DNA from 4 places in the Lysinibacillus sp. RC46 genome. Region 1 is predicted to be linked to each of the others. Evidence: riboswitches for the same ligand, from Rfam matches in the RefSeq annotation. Region 1 holds a riboswitch; each other region holds the start of a gene.

What was found. A riboswitch is a leader RNA that binds a small molecule or an ion and turns the genes downstream of it on or off. The one in region 1 is predicted to bind S-adenosylmethionine.
Region 2: it holds a riboswitch for S-adenosylmethionine, as region 1 does, so the genes downstream of both, ABH966_RS22725 (O-acetylhomoserine aminocarboxypropyltransferase/cysteine synthase family protein) here and ABH966_RS07480 (cyclase family protein) in region 1, are expected to answer to the same signal.
Region 3: it holds a riboswitch for S-adenosylmethionine, as region 1 does, so the genes downstream of both, ABH966_RS24280 (bifunctional homocysteine S-methyltransferase/methylenetetrahydrofolate reductase) here and ABH966_RS07480 (cyclase family protein) in region 1, are expected to answer to the same signal.
Region 4: it holds a riboswitch for S-adenosylmethionine, as region 1 does, so the genes downstream of both, metA (homoserine O-acetyltransferase MetA) here and ABH966_RS07480 (cyclase family protein) in region 1, are expected to answer to the same signal.

What each region holds. Positions count from the first base shown of each region.
Region 1 is NZ_JBGCCF010000006.1:92,664-96,883, forward strand. Features, by position in the region: gene ABH966_RS07470 (MFS transporter) at 1-1,085, shown strand, start outside; gene ABH966_RS07475 (YuzC family spore coat inner layer protein) at 1,240-1,656, shown strand; SAM riboswitch class I at 1,803-1,907, shown strand; gene ABH966_RS07480 (cyclase family protein) at 2,008-2,745, shown strand; gene ABH966_RS07485 (DedA family protein) at 2,797-3,393, opposite strand; gene ABH966_RS07490 (Cof-type HAD-IIB family hydrolase) at 3,624-4,220, opposite strand, start outside.
Region 2 is NZ_JBGCCF010000034.1:46,081-50,300, reverse strand. Features, by position in the region: gene ABH966_RS22735 (DASS family sodium-coupled anion symporter) at 1-951, opposite strand, end outside; gene ABH966_RS22730 (glycerol-3-phosphate acyltransferase) at 1,138-1,770, opposite strand; SAM riboswitch class I at 2,029-2,142, shown strand; gene ABH966_RS22725 (O-acetylhomoserine aminocarboxypropyltransferase/cysteine synthase family protein) at 2,260-3,561, shown strand; gene ABH966_RS22720 (hypothetical protein) at 3,956-4,220, shown strand, end outside.
Region 3 is NZ_JBGCCF010000041.1:32,847-37,066, forward strand. Features, by position in the region: gene metH (methionine synthase) at 1-169, opposite strand, end outside; gene ABH966_RS24280 (bifunctional homocysteine S-methyltransferase/methylenetetrahydrofolate reductase) at 162-2,009, opposite strand; SAM riboswitch class I at 2,102-2,200, opposite strand; gene ABH966_RS24285 (protoporphyrinogen oxidase) at 2,326-3,714, opposite strand; gene ABH966_RS24290 (protoglobin domain-containing protein) at 3,987-4,220, opposite strand, start outside.
Region 4 is NZ_JBGCCF010000004.1:165,657-169,876, reverse strand. Features, by position in the region: gene ABH966_RS05610 (nucleotide excision repair endonuclease) at 59-430, opposite strand; gene ABH966_RS05605 (YfzA family protein) at 988-1,287, shown strand; SAM riboswitch class I at 1,444-1,554, shown strand; gene metA (homoserine O-acetyltransferase MetA) at 1,705-2,640, shown strand; gene ABH966_RS05595 (endospore germination permease) at 2,716-4,220, opposite strand, start outside.

The DNA of each region.
Region 1 (4,220 bases):
TACCATTAATTACAGAAGATTTCGGTATAACGTTAAGTACTGCGGGTTTAACCGTATCCATATATGCACTAGGTGTAACTATTGGTGCACCGCTTTTAACAGCCTTAACATCGCGCCTTAGTCGTAAAAATGTATTGCTGCTCGTCATGGTGCTTTTTATTATCGGGAATTTACTTGCAGCTCTAGCACCCTCATTCTCATTACTACTTGCCGGCCGTGTTATTTCAGCATTAGCACATGGCGTGTTTATGTCTATTGCCTCTGTAATCGCTGCAGATGTTGTGGCACCTAATAAACGAGCAAGTGCAATAGCTTTTATGTTCACAGGGTTAACATTAGCAACTGTCACAGGCGTCCCGCTAGGAACTTTTATTGGACAAGTAACTGACTGGCGAATGTCATTCATTTTCATTGTTTTAATTGGTATTATCGGGTTAATTAGTAATACTCTGCTTGTGCCGAGTCAGTTATCGAAAGGTAAACCAATATCTATTCGAGATATCGGGAAAGTATTAGGGAACATACAAATGCTATTAATTCTCTTTATTACAGCAATCGGATACGGCGGCGTGTTTGTAGTATACACATATGTTTCCCCTATATTAGAGCAATATATGGGCTACTCACCTCAAGCAATTGTCATTATCTTAGTTGTATTCGGTATCTGTGTTGCTATCGGTAATACACTGGGTGGTCATTTTGCTAATAATAATCCATTACGTTCTATCTTTATTATCTTTATCGGCTTAGCATTAGCACTACTCGGCATCAACTTCTTTTTAGAATCATCAATCGTTGGATTAATAATGGTCTTTATGATGGGGCTATTTATGTTTATGAATGTACCGGGATTACAGCTTTATGCCGTTCAGCTTTCAGAAAAATATATACCATCAGCTATTTCAATGGCTTCAGCATTAAATATTTCAGCCTTTAACATTGGTATTTTTCTAGGATCATACATTGGAGGAATCATCGTTCGCCACCAATCATTAGCTCATACACCTATATACGGATTCGGCATGGTGATGCTTGCCGCAGCTACTACATTTCTATGGTTACTCTTTGATAGAAACAAACTTTGAAGATTTATCGGAACAATTTCAGTTTTTATCAACGGGTGACTCCTTGGGCAGACGAGACCCTGGAGTGAAGCGGTTCATCGGATGCCCCCAGGAAACACCGAAAGCCTTTGTTGTACATAATATATGGTATCAGCATAGGATAGGAGGAATTTAGTTGTATTACAATCCTTATCCGTATTTTGTCTATCCTAATTATTATCCAACATGGGCATGGGCAATGGCCAATCAACCAACTACTCAACAACCTTTTAGACAGCTAGCAATGCCAACAAACCCAACGAATAGAAGTCCATTTCCACCCGTCAATACAAATAGATTGAAGACTTCTGCGAAACGGATCAAAGCTATTATGAAGCAAGCACAGATACTTACGGATAAAATTGATGAATCCGAGCCATTTGCACATGATCTTATGAACGCAGCACAGCAATCAAATAAAACAGAAGTTGAAAAATTAATCACGTCAACAGGCATTACTTTAAAATTCGAAACGAACTATACACCAGATGGATTTCGAATAACATTTACTGATCAAGGCTGTTGTAAGCTAACATTAATTTTGAATTGGTGAAGAGTTGGCCCTTTGAAGAGGGCCACTTTTTTTGCCTTTAGCATCTTTATGAATTTTAACCTTGTATCCCTATTGAACTTGTAAACTATAAATAAATATGCTAAAGTGTTTGTAATCTTTATTTCTGAAAATTCTTATATTGTTTTTTCTTATCAAGAGAGACGGAGGGATTGGCCCTATGAAGTCTCAGCAACCAGCCTATAGGTATGGTGCTAATTCCAATTGGCGAAATTTAGCCTTGAAGATGAGAAGACTTACTTTAGTTGCTTTGCACAAGAGTCCTCTTTCTACAAGGAGGGCTCTTTTTTATTGTTACATCCAAAAATAATTAAAAGAAAGCAGGAAGATATTATGGCAAACGAACTTTTACAAGCAATTCAACTATTGAAATCGAAAGAATGGGTGGATTTAACACATACATTTGGTCCTAATTCGCCCCACTTCTTTATGTTTGATGATGCAAAATTTGAAACATTATTTTCCCATGATGATGGCTTCTTTGCGCAGCAATTCACTTTCCCTGGGCAATACGGAACACATATCGATCCACCTATCCATTTTGTGCGAGATACACGCTATTTAGAGGAATTGGAGCTAAAAGAACTAGTGCTACCACTAATCGTTATTGATAAATCAAAAGAAGCCGAAGTAAATAACGACTTCACGTTAAGTGTTCAAGATATTCTTGACTTTGAAGCTGAAAATGGGGAAATTGAAACAGGTACCTTTGTTGCGTTGCGTACCGATTGGAGTAAACGTTGGCCAGATAAAGAATCTTTCAGCAACAAAGACGCTGATGGCAATAATCATATTCCTGGCTGGGGATTAGAAGCGTTACAATTTTTATTCGGCGAACGAAAAGTAAGTGCTATTGGCCACGAAACCTTTGATACGGATTCAGCAACAGATTTTCGTAAAAATGGTAAGCTAGATGGCGAATATTTTGTGCTTGAGCAAGATACTTACCAAATTGAGCTCATGACAAATTTGGATAAGCTCCCTCCAAAAGGTGCTGCTATTTTCAATATTGTACCAAAGCCTGAGAAAGCCTCTGGATTCCCTGTGCGTTCATTTGCAATATTGCCTTAAAAGATAAAAAGGTCTGATTCACAACCTGAGTAGGTATTGAATCAGACTTTTTTACTTTGGCGAATTCCTTTTTTTGAAAATAAAATAAACGATTAACATTAGTATTAGGAACAATACTATAAGATAAATACTGTAGCGGGATAAATATACCCCAACATAACGCCAGTTCTCCCCAAGTACCTTTCCTAAGGTAATAAAAGTAAATGTCCAAATAACTGCTCCCGTATAGGCAAAGAAAGCAAATTTTTTATAAGGATAATTATTGATAGCCGCAATATATGCTGTAAGATGACGCACACCAGGAATAAAATATCCTATTAATAATAATCCCGGCCCTATTTTTGCAAATAATTTTCTAGTAAAGTCAATTTTCTGTTCAGTAATGTGGATTTTTGGACCGTATTTTTGCAATAACGGTAGCCCAAATCTATAGCCTATATAGTAGCTCAGAGTAATTCCCCCTGCCGCACCTACCATAGCGCTGATTAAAGCTGGAATATGTGCGAGGGTTTCTTTATATACGCTATATCCTACATATGTTAAAAATATCTCATCGGGAAGTGGCAGCCCAACAATCCCGCCAACTAGGATAAGAATGATGCCAAAATACCCGTAATGTTCTATTAGAGATTGCACGTGATGCGCCATAAATCCTTCCCACCTAAAGCATAATGAATTTCTTTTTACAGATAGCTTTATAATAACTCAAAGCAAACAATATTATGAGTATTATGACTTTAATACAATTTTCTCCAGGATTTATTATCACTGCCTTGTAGATTGTATAGATGGAAAAATTATTTCTTTTTAAAAACTTTCTCCAATGTTGTATAGTGGTCGATTCATGCTATAAATCTCATTTCTCGGCTACTACTCTATTAAATTATTTGTAGCTCCCGAAGAGCATAATCAATACCATCCTCAGTTGATTTCTTCGTTATAAAATCAGCGACATTTTTTAATGCTTCACTACCATTGCCCATTGCAATACCAAAGCCGACCTGCTCCAGCATATCGATATCATTATCTCCATCGCCAAAAGCAAGTGCTTCTTCAGGACTCAAGTCGAAATAATCTAGTACAGCATGGACAGCAATAGATTTAGAAACATCATGTTGCAAAACATTTGTAATATACGGGTGCCACCTTTTAAATAATAAATGAGGGAATTTTGAAGTATACTTTTTCTCAATATCCTCATCGCCATATAAACACATTAAGTAAACCTCTTGCGTTAAAATATCTTCATTAATATCAGGAAACTCTAGCAAAGATAATGTTTCTTGCATAGCTTTTAATGTCTTTTCTTCTTGGACGTTATTCATCGATAATTGTTCTGTAAAAAATGATAGACTTTGTTTATTGTCTTCAGCAAAAGCCTTAACTGCGTGGACAATTTCCTTTGCAATAGGCATTTTATGTATTACTCGATCTTGATACTTAACATGGGCACCATTAGCTGTAATAAACGTTTC
Region 2 (4,220 bases), on a different contig from region 1:
AACGATTGTGACGGTTGTCGTATCGAATGGGTGGAGTTTACCCTCTGCTGCCCAGAAAAATAGTAAAACTACCGATGTGATGATTAATCGAATTTCGGGAGCTTTTAATGGACCAAGTTCCGCAAGCTGTTTTTTGATTACTTCTTTACCACCTTCAATATTACTTGTTTCAGGTTTAATTAGTGTAATCATAATGAAAAATAGAGCCACTGACATGATGATTGAGAAGGGGGCAGCGTAAAGTAACCAAGCACCCCAAGAAATATCTACACCGAATTGTTCTTTGATGAAATTTAAAGCGACCATATTTTGAGCTGCTGCCGTTTTAATACCGATGTTCCAAATGGAAACAGCTTGTACAGAAGTAATGACTAGTAAAGCAGCAAGTCGACTATCACGTGGTAAACCAAATGCTGCTACCATTCCGAGTAGTATTGGTACAACTGCGCCTGCACGTGCAGTAGCAGAAGGGACAAAGAATGCGAGTGCAATAGATACTAAAATAGCACCGAATACAATGGCTTTCGTTTTTGTCCCAACTAGTGAAAGTATCCAAAGCGCAAGACGTTTATGTAAATTCGTAATTTGCATGGCTGCCGCTAGGAAAAGAGCTGCGGCTACTAGTGCAACTGCAGAATTACTAAATCCGCTTAATGCTAACTTTAATGCATCCGATGTTCCTAACGCTCTCGTTGGATCTTCCATTGACGGAGCTAGCCCTAGTAAGATTGTAACGAGAGCAATAATCATGGCAGAGCTAACGGGATAGGATACTGCTTCTGTAACCCATAGGATGACCGCGAAAGCTAAAATAGCCAAAGCTCGTTGTCCGGCTACAGGTAAATCGCCGTTGTTAGGTAAAAAAGTAATGATGATTAATGAAGCGAAGGCTAATCCAATCCAGAGTGGTTTCAAATTACGTTTCTGTTTTGCTTGTTCAGAAGTAGACATACTTTTCATCCTTTCTTAAACATGACTGTAATTTTCACATCGGCTAGTAAAATGCTTTATTAAGAAAGTTAATTTGTCTAATTATTGTAAAAAAACTAGTATGTGAAATACCCTCTATTTATAGCGATAATGGGCAGTTGCGAGAAAATATACGGTCAAAGAAAAGACAAAAATATCCAAAAGATTTTATTTTTTCTTTTTGAATGCTGAAGTTACTTTAGGCTCAGTTCCTAGCATCAATCGCTTAATATTTTCGATATGCAAAATGATGGCTATACCAAAAAGTAATAGGGCTAAAATCGTTGGGCCAACTCCAGGAATCCATAAATAAGTGGCTGTACAAAAAACGAGATAAAATTCAAGTACACCGACAATTAAATAGTTCGTCACGAAAGATAAAATAACAAATAAAATGAGTGCAAACAAGCCAATTTTCCAATCAATCGCAAGTAATATTCCTATGATTGAAGCAGTTCCTTTACCGCCATTGAAGCCCATATAAAATGGGAAATTATGACCTAGAATGACACCGGAAGCTACGATATAGATGAAGAGCCAAACTTGTACTTCTGTTAATTGTGTTATATCTGCTAAATAAACATGTGCACCGATTATAGCTGCAACGCCTTTACCGATATCGATCAGTGCAACTAATATGCCGTATTTCCAGCCAAGGGAAAGTGTTGCATTAGAGGCACCTGCATTGCCATGACCGGCCATTTTTAAATCTACCCCTGATAAAAACTGAGCAACTTTAGAGCCGTGAATACAGCCAATCAAATAACCAACAAGAAGAAAAATAATAACGGCTTTTATCATAAAAATTCTCCTTTCCAAATAATGGGTTCATCACAAAAGTTCTAACATTGTGTTAGCCCGAAGCCCCTAGGAAACGCCCAGCCGAAACGGAAATCAGTCCATGCTTTGGTGACCAAAACAATAAATATCTAAAATAGTGTATGTGTTTGGATTACGTAAAGAAGCAGACAGAAGTTTCGGAAAAAATAAAATTTTAGTATTGACAGAGAAAAAGTCTATGTTTATACTTTGTAACAACGATGGAAATTGAATCTCATACTCTTATCAAGAGCGGCGGAGGGATAGGCCCTATGATGCCCGGCAACCAGTAAGTGACGAACTTGCTAAGGTGCTAATTCCTACAGATTCTTACTTGGATCTGGCAGATAAGGGGAGGAAAACTTGCAACCGCAACCCTCTTCTTAGCTGAAGAGGGTTTTTGTTTTCTACTGAAAAAATCCTCCTCATCTCCGGTACCATCGTAAAAAAATAACCATTTGGAGGTATACAATGACAAAATTTAAACCAGAAACATTGCTGTTACACGGTGGCCAAGAGCCAGACCCGGTAACAGGATCTCGTACAGTACCCGTATATCGCTCAACGGCTTTCGTTTTTAAAGACACTGCTCATGCGCAACGTCTTTTTGCCTTAGAGGAAGCTGGTAATATTTACACTCGTATTACAAACCCAACTGTAGATGTTTTTGAAAAACGCGTCGCTTTATTAGAAGGCGGTACAGCAGCAGTAGCACTTTCATCTGGTGCAGCAGCAATCGCGTTTTCCATTTTAAATCTTGCAGGGGCAGGCGATGAAATTGTTGCAGGTAGCTCTTTATACGGAGGTACTTATAATTTATTCGCTAACACACTACCAAACTACGGTATTAAAACGATTTTTGTAGATGAAACAAATCCAGAAAATTTCAAAGCTGCTATTACTGATAAAACAAAGGCCGTGTTCGCTGAAGTTTACGGTAACCCAAGTTTAAAGGTACTAGATATTGAAGCAGTAGCAAATATAGCACATGAAAACGGCTTGCCATTAATTATTGATAGCACATTTGCTTCACCATATGGCTCTACACCAATTGACTACGGTGCAGATATCGTTGTTCATTCTGCAACGAAATGGATTGGTGGTCATGGAACAACTTTAGGTGGCGTTGTAGTAGATGCAGGGAAGTTCGATTGGACTCGTGGACGTTTCCCAGGCTTTACTGAGCCAGATGCTTCTTATCACGGTTTGCGTTATGGTATTGACACAGCAGATGCAGCATTCGCCACAAAACTGCGTGTGCAACTGCTACGTGACTTTGGACCAACATTAAGTGCTGATGCGGCATTTAATTTATTACAAGGTTTAGAAACGCTTCATTTGCGTATTCCTAAACACAATGAAAATGCATTAGCAGTAGCTGAATATTTACGAAACCACCCATCTGTGGAATATGTAAATTACAACGGCTTAGAAGATTTCCCTACCCATAATTTAGCTAAAAAATATTTAAGAAATGGCTTCGGTTCTGTGCTTACATTTGGCATTAAAGGTGGACGTGAAGCAGGGCGTAAATTAATCGATAGTGTGAAATTATTCTCACACGTAGCAAATGTAGGGGATGCTAAATCATTAATTATTCATCCAGCATCTACTACACATCAGCAACTATCTGCTGAAGAGCTAATCCAAACTGGCGTAACCGAGTCGCTCATTCGCTTATCAATCGGTTTAGAGGCAGTAGAGGACATCATTGCAGATTTAGAACAAGCTATTGAACAAGTAACAGCTTCACAACAAGAAGTAGAAGCTTAATAAATAAAATACATTGGCTAATGTTGTAGCGTTTACGTATTTTCTCATTCGATAGGCCTCATTTGGTAATGCGTCAAACGTTGCTACATCATCCGCTCCCCTCATTTGGTGAGAGTAATGAAATGGTTTAAAATTAATACCTAGTAATTTTATAAGTATTGTTGACTTGGTTAAATCCTTGTTTTATACTAGGAAATAAGAAAAGTGTTCGAAGGGCTACCAACCTAGAACCAATTTAAAGCGCCGACTTGTTGATCGGTAAAGTGTTTTCAATTAATGCTCAAACTAATTTAGTTTCATAAGTGCTCCCCCACTTTTGAATATATGAAGAGGAGTAGTTACTCAGCCAGTAGCTACTCTTATCTACAAAACTGATGATAAAGGAGTGTTTTAAATGGGAAATGTGTATAGTGCGCAAAACATTGCATCTTATCTTATTTATGAATTAAATGAAGGTCATGTGTTTGTGAACAACATGTCCATTCAAAACATACTTGTGTCAGTTGAGCGTAAATGGCAAGAGATCTTTGGACATTCTGCTTTTAAGGAAATGGTTTATGTCAAAGAGGAAGGCTATACAGTAAAAGAAGTTTTCGAAGCTTATGAAAGCTATGGAGCAAATCATATTCCTCTACCTGCGACAGAGTATTATTTAAAAT
Region 3 (4,220 bases), on a different contig from region 1:
TTTCAAGCACATCTGGTCTAGTTAGCACGAGATTTTCATTACAGCCATCATATTCCTCGCCGCCAAAATCCTCTGCTGATAAATTTTCATTTTGTAGCATTGTTCCCATTGCGCCATCAAGAATTAATATTCGTTTCTCTAGTTGCTCTTCAATCATGTGCTTAGCCATTTATACTTACCCCTTTTTTCTGTTCATCCAATTGCTCAATAAATTTCATTAATTCTAGCGTCATATCATAGCGTAAAAATGGTGTGATGAGGTAAATACCATTGAAATATTCCGCTGCTACTTCTACTAATTCTTTAGCAATTGCAATTCCTTCTAGTGTTGCGCGTTCCTTATCATCGCCACAAGCCCTCATACGTGCTAATGCATCATCAGATAGTTTGATGCCTGGCACTTCATGATGTAAGAACTCCGCACTTTTATAGCTCGTTACTGGCATAATGCCTATATAAATTGGTGTTTCTAAATGCTTTGTCGCCTCGTAAATTCCCACGATTTTTTCCTTTGTATAAACAGGCTGTGAAATAAAATAATCTGCCCCATGTTCAATTTTCTTTTCTAATCGAGAGACAGCGCGATCTAGTACACGTACATTAGGATTAAATGCAGCCGCTACAGAGAAATTTGCCTTTTTACGAAGCGGTTTCCCTGAGAACGATACACCTTCATTTAATTGTTTTATTAATTGGATCAGCTCCATTGAAGATACGTCATAAACGCTAGTTGCTCCTGGGAAATCGCCTACCTTTGTCGGATCTCCAGTAACTGCTAAAATATCATGAATCCCTAGTGCATTTAATCCCATTAAATGTGATTGAAGACCAATTAAATTACGATCTCGGCATGTTATATGGGTTAACGGGCGTACCCCGTGTGTTTCTTTCAGTAAGGCACCCATTGCGACATTACTAATCCTTGGAGAAGCAAGAGAGTTATCGGCCATCATGACTACATCTGCGCCCGCCTCATATATTTTTTTTGCACCTTCAATAAAGCCTTCAATTTCTAAATGTCTTGGCGTATCTAACTCCACAATAACCGAGCGTTCACGTTTTACTTTTTCATGTAATGGCTCATAATTTGCTGGCTCTGCCTCACGGACAACCTCTACTTTTTCTGGTTTTGCATACTTTTCCTCGACCGGGGATAGCTCCTCTAAGTACTTTTTCACTGCAGCAATATGCTTTGGTGTCGTTCCACAACAGCCACCAATTAAACGTACCCCCTGATCACGAAGCGCTACAGCTGCTCGACCAAAATAATCTGCCTCCGACTCATAAACGACACGCCCATCCTCCAAATCAAGAAGAGAGGCGTTCGGATACGCTGACATAAATGCCTTCTCAGGAAGCTCTACTCCTTCAAATGCTTGTATAGTATGGTGAGGGCCTAAGCGACAGTTAACTCCTACGATATCTGCACCTAACGCTTCAAGTTTATATAAGGCGTTATTTAAGCTCATTCCATTTTGCAAAATTCCGGGTTCGTGCATAGAAACTTGAGCGATAATCGGTAATTTCGTTTTAGCTCGCAGCATTGTTAAAGTCGCCGTTAGCTCTTCAAAGTCATAATAAGTTTCAAGTAAAAGACCATCTGGATTTCCTGCCAGTAAAACTGTTGCCTGCTCATCAACGGTTGCTAAAATTTCTTCTAACGTTGCGTCACTTTTACGAATACCACGGATTCCTCCAATTGTACCTAAAACAAATTGTCCACCATCTGCCGCTGCTCGTTTTGCAATCGTTATAGCAGCTTCATTAAACTGCTGTACACGAGATTCTAACCCATAGCGGGCTAATTTTATGGCATTAGCTCCGTAAGTATTCGTCTGAATAATATCAGCACCAGCTGCAATATATTCTCTATGAATCTTTTCAATTAATTCAGGTCTCTGTACATTCATTTCCTCATGACAGTACTCCAAGCCGTAGCCGTATAAAACTGTACCAATTGCACCATCTGCTGTTAGAACTTGCGTTTTTAACCTTTCAAGCAATTCCATAAAACTAACCTCTCTTCCCTAATCTTTAAAATAAAAAAAAGCCTTCTTTCATAAAAAAAGAAGGCTTTTACGTCATTTCGTAATTGTTTTCCTTCTCATCTTCGACACACGGTCTTCTGGATTTAGCACCTGACATTAAGTTGGTTGCTGAAGCTTCATAGGGCCAGTCCCTCTGCTTCTCTTGATAAGAATTTAGTATGAATTTTTTAAATAATTAAAAGAATCATATCGTTTACGAACGATTGAGTCAAGACTATTTCACTGAACAAAGGATAATTTTTACGAAATTTATAATATTTTGATTTATATCAAACAATTACGATAGTTTTTCTACAAGTTCTTCACCAATTTTTTTACCGTTTTGAATACATGCACCTATGCCTACTCCAAAATATGAGCATCCCGCTATTGATAAATTTGGATAGTTTTTCTCGAGCTCTTGTAAGAGACCTTGCAACGCTTCACGATGTGCCAAGTCGTACTTCGGCATCTGGTCGATCCATTTTGTCACGTCAACAACAGTTGGTTTTTCCTCAATCCCCAAGCTTTTTCTTACATCCTCAAGAGCAACTGCTGCTAACTCTTCATCTGTCATCATACGCAATCTCTCATACTCAGGGTTAATGCTCTTATAAAAAAGTCGTACAAGTAATTTCCCTTCTGCAGAGGTATGTTTCCACTTGCGGCTTGTCCACGTTGCTGCATTACAAATAACATCCGAATTATGTGACACAATATAGCCTGTTCCATCTGCTGGCAATCTATTATCGGGAACATCAAATCCTAAATAAATCGTAATGGCGGATGCAGTATTAAATTGTTTAAAATAGCCGTTCAACGATTCATCCTGTAATAAGCTTTGTACCGCTTCATTTGGCAGTGCCAATACAACATGATTTGCTTCAATCATTTTACCGTTTGCTAACGTAACAGAGTATAGATTCTCCTGCTTTTTAACACTAGTAGTGGCAATCCCTTTTATAATTTCTACATCCGTTAATGTTTCTTCAAGTCGATCAATTAGTGACGATAAACCATTTTTAAATGAAATAAATTTTTTGTTGGAGGCTTTCACAAATTGTTTCCTGTTTGCATCAAAACCTTTAATAATACTACCGTAATCGTTTTTGTAATCGATTAAATACGGTAAAGTCGAAGCAATTGAAAGTTGATTTAAATCTCCAGAATATACACCTGCAAGTACCGGCGCTATTTGGTTTTGAACAAGCTCCTCACCTAAATAATACGTTAAAAATTCCCCAATCGAGCTTTCTTTTGTAAACCTTTCATTCGGCATTGTTAAATCCTTTAACGCTTCTTTTTTACCTTCCTCAGATACAAGCGTGCTTTCCTCGAGAGATTGTAGGCTCATAGGAATACCGAACGTTGAGTCTGCTGGGATAGCATGTAGCTCATTATTTGTGTAAATATACGAAATACCTGTTTCGTTGTACACAAGATTTTGTTCAAAGTTTAGTTCCTCTACTAACTCCATGACACCTTTATGACGCGCTACAATAGAATCTGCTCCAGTTTCCATGATGAAGCCTTGTTCATATGCAGAGTGAAGCTTGCCACCAAGGTATGTATTTTTTTCAACAAGTACAAGTTTTACATCTAAGTTTTTCTCCTGAACTTGGCGTTGTAAATAATGCATCGTACACAATCCCGTAATTCCGCCACCTAATACAACAACTGTTTTCATATTAACCGCCCCTATTTTTAGTTCTTTATTTAGTATAAACTTTTTTTATCAAAAATTACGTTAAACCCTTTACAAATTTAGCAAAAATGGAGCTATCCAGCACATTGGACAGCTCCATTTTTTTATATTCAAATAGCATATATTCGCTAGAGGCTTTTATCTCCATAACGGAAATTATATATAAACAATTAATATAGTGTTATTTGTGCCTTAAAGTGTGTAGAGCCTTAATAGGAAACAACAATTTTCTTTACCTTTTGCTTTTCTCTTCATTAATTTAAATTTTGTGCAAAGCTAGCTAGTTTTCCAGCTGAGTTTTTCACTTCATTAAAGGCAATACCTAATTCACTTAGTACGTCTACTATTGCTTGTACTTCTTTTTCCATCTGACCATTCTGGTCTTTAGCCTCGGTCATTGCTTCTAATATGTTAGTAAATTGTCCTTCCGTTTGAACCATATTTCCCTCACCAGACGCTACCTCTTCTTGAATATTACTAAGCGACTG
Region 4 (4,220 bases), on a different contig from region 1:
ATCTGCAAGCCGTCATGTACATTACAGAAGGCGAGCAGATTCTTTTTTTCGTTAAATATTAATAAAATACTTTATCAACATTGTATTTAGCGCGGAATGAATTGATCGCGTATGTTTCGTAAATTTCACGTTCCATTGGATCTTCCACTTCATACACTTCAATTTTGAAAATTTCATTACGGTGATTTTTCATCGGTGACACATTGTCCTCGAAATGCTTTTTAATACGTTGACGAATTTTACGTGCTTTACCGACAAATAATAGTTCGTTCTCTTCATTGTAGAATAAGAAAATACCACCGTTTTCACGTGTGATTTTATGGAAATCAATAAAACCATGGTACGGTGTGATTGGTACATCACCTGGCTTTAAATCTTGTTCGCGTTGGCGAATTACTAAATCTGGTTTTGGAAATTCAATTTTAATCAAAGTATTCACGTTCCTCTCTGTTACTAAAGGTATATGTTAACATAAGTACAGCATGTTTACCATCAAATAATGAATGTAAACATTCAAGATTAGTGTTAAACAAATTACATAATGACATGCATGGTTAATAACAAAATATTCTATGTATTATTGATATTCTTAATTGTTCATGTTACAATTCTTTTTAATTAAATAATCTCATCATGAGAAATTGAGGGATTGTTTTAGAAACCCAGTCGTACCAAGGGTTTGAAGTACATGATAAGATGTTGGGTAGATTAAAGTTTATTTGTTATTAATAATACACTTCTTATTGTCTATTAATTTAGATGAGGAGAGGTGTATTTTTTTATGCTGTTAAAGTTTGCTTATGATGATTTTATTGCAGACAGAAAATTCAACAATACGACTCAAGCAAGTATCAATAGTTACAAATACATGATTAAGCCGTTCATCGACAAATATAATTGATAGGATTATCTAAAAAAGAGAATATATGTTTAATTTTGAAATTTATTCCTGAATTTTACGTATAACAATTAGAGGGGGGATATAACTTGGCTAATAAACAAAAAAATCCAATTCCATTTTTGAAAAAAACTTGGGTGTCTTCTATTGGTGTATTTTTATTGTCACAGATAATCTTTATTACGTGTGAAGCAACAGGATGGATACCTAATTATAGAGATATTGGCGGAACGTTTATTGGAAGAATTACGGAATCTTCAATTTTCAAAGAGTGGTTTACTTTTTATGAAACACCAAATTTCAATTTACTTACTATCTTTTTTGGCATCTTTCTTGTGTTTGGAATAATAGAGGCGATAAAAAGTGTTTTTTCACCAAGGTCTACATAAGTAAAGACTATAGCAAAAGTATCACTAGGGTGTAAAGATAAATAACTAAACTATAATTTCCCTAAAAACATAATGACATGCATGATTAATAACAAAATATTCTATGTATTATTGATATTCTTAATTGTTCATGTTACAATTCTTTTTAATTAAATAATCTTATCATGAGAAGTTGAGGGATTTGGCCCGATGACGCTTCAGCAACCTCTAACGAAAGTTAGAAAGGTGCTAATTCCAGCAAAGGATTTGTCCTTTGAGAGATAAGAGTGAACGTGGAAAAATCCTTCTCATTCTATCTCAAATGGAATGAGGAGGATTTTTTAATTTCATCGAAAAAGAAGACTTAATGAGTTTTGAACAGGGCCTGTGCATGGAGACTAAGGCCCAATTGATTTTAACTAGAGAGGGGAATGCAAGATGCCAATTAATATTCCGAAAAACTTACCAGCTGGAGAACATTTACGTGAGGAAAAAATCTTCGTAATGGAAGAGGACAGAGCGAAAACTCAACAAGTTCGTCCGTTAAATATATTAATTTTAAACTTAATGCCAGAAAAAGAAAAAACAGAACTGCAATTACTTCGTTTATTGGGGAATACACCATTACAAGTGAATATTACATTTTTAAATACAGCTACGCATGAATCAAAAAATGTTAGTAAATCACATTTACAGTTATTTTACACGACTTTCAATCAAATTCGTCATCGCCGCTATGATGGCATGATTATTACGGGTGCACCAGTAGAAAAAATGGAATTTGAAGAAGTGAACTACTGGCAGGAAATTTCTGAAATTATGGATTGGTCCAAGACAAACGTAACATCGGTTTTACATATATGTTGGGGTGCACAGGCAGCGTTATATCATCATTACGGTATTGGTAAAATTGGGCTGCCTGCTAAATGCTCAGGTGTATATTCGCATGTTATTACGGATTTAACAGTGGACTTAGTACGTGGCTTTAGTGATTCATTTACTGCACCACATTCACGTTATACATCCGTATCAATTGATGAAGTACTTAGCCATCCCGATTTACGATTACTATCTTATTCTGAAGATGCTGGTGTTTTCATTGTGCAATCTAAGGATAATAAAAACATTATGATTACTGGTCATCTTGAATATGATGCAACAACTTTAGCTGATGAGTATAGTCGTGATGTTGCGAAAGGATTAGATATTGATGTACCAGTAAATTATTTCCCACATGATAATCCTGCAAATGAACCGATTAATACTTGGCGCGCCCATACACATTTATTATTCTCGAATTGGTTGAACTACTATGTTTACCAAGAAACACCATACGAATGGGATTTTGTCGATCAGATTGAATATCATATTTAAAACCGCTCAATTACAATAAAGAAAAATGATGACTTTGATATTTCAGGGTCATCATTTTTTCACGCCATTATGCTGTTAATTTTCTGATGAATTTTTATTTCTATCACTGCTTGGAGTATTGCCGGTATCGCTATCATTCTGTGTAGTATTGTTGCTACTATCACTCTGCGAAGGATTTTCGCTGTTACTTGCACTTTGAGTAGAATTATCGTTATTACTACTACTTTCATTTTGAGTAGTATTACCGGCATTGCTACTACTTTCATTTTGAGCACAATTATCAGTATTACTATTACTTTTTTGTGTAGCTTTTCCGCCATTGTTACTTGCACTTTGAGTAGAATTATCGTTATTATTACTACATTCATTTTGAGTAGTATTACCGGCATTGCTACTACTATCACTTTGAGTAGAATTATCGTTATTACTAATACTTGTACTTTGAGTAGCATTTCCGTCATTGTTGCTACTTTCGTTTTGAGTAGAATTATCGTTATTACTACTACTTTCATTTTGAGTAGTATTACCGGCATTATTGCTACTTTCACTTTGTGTAGCATTTCCACCATTACTGCTACTTCCACTTTGAGAAGAATTCCCGCCATTGTTGCTACTATTACCCTGAGTAGAGTTTTCGTCATTACTATTACTTTCACTCTGTAAAGAGTTTCCGCCATTGTTGCTACTATCATTTTGAGTAGAATTACCGTTATTACTACTACTTTCACCTTGTGTATCATTTCCAGCATTGCTACTGCTATCACTCTGTGAAGAATTATCGTTATTAGTATTACCTGCACCTTGAGTAGCATTACCGTTATTACTACCATTTTCATTCTGTGTACTACAATTACTTTTTGTATTATTACCGTTGATTTTGCGAATCTTCGCGACAAGTAGTAAAACTAATGGTAATAAGATAGCGAAAATAAAGGAAAAAATAGGCCAGGTTTCTTTATTGTAAATTTCTGAATGAATGATACTAGGATGAACAATTTGTGAAAGTCCAAGGATAATCATTCCGAATGGAAAAATGAGCGGTCGATGATTGTTAATTTTACATATTTGTGCGATGCCGATGACCCCAGCGTAAAAAAACATAAAAGTTTTAATATAAATTGATATTATCCACATTGCTGCCATAATAACTTCAATACGCTGCAAAAAATTCCCGATTGAAATTCTTTGGGCTAATGAATAGCTAGGAAATGTCCTAGAAGCAGTATTTGTTGGACCTAGGACAAGGATAGCCAGTGTGATGATAGCAATTAAGACAATCCCTCCAAGAATTGTGCCAATGTAAAAACCTTTTTGGGCTGATTCATGGACGTTAACAGAAGAAGGAAAAATCATTAACAATATGACAAGTGGCAATGAAAAAATACTCATTAATCGAATAATACTAAAGAATAATGATTTTGCTGGTACTTCCATTATTGGCTGTAGATTTTCCATATGGACGGATGGTGAAATACAAACTACAAAAAAAATAAAAATTAAAATAAACATTGCGAATAGTATTTCTGCAGAACGGGCAAAAACTTCAATTCCTAGAAATGCTGCATAAATAATGATAATAC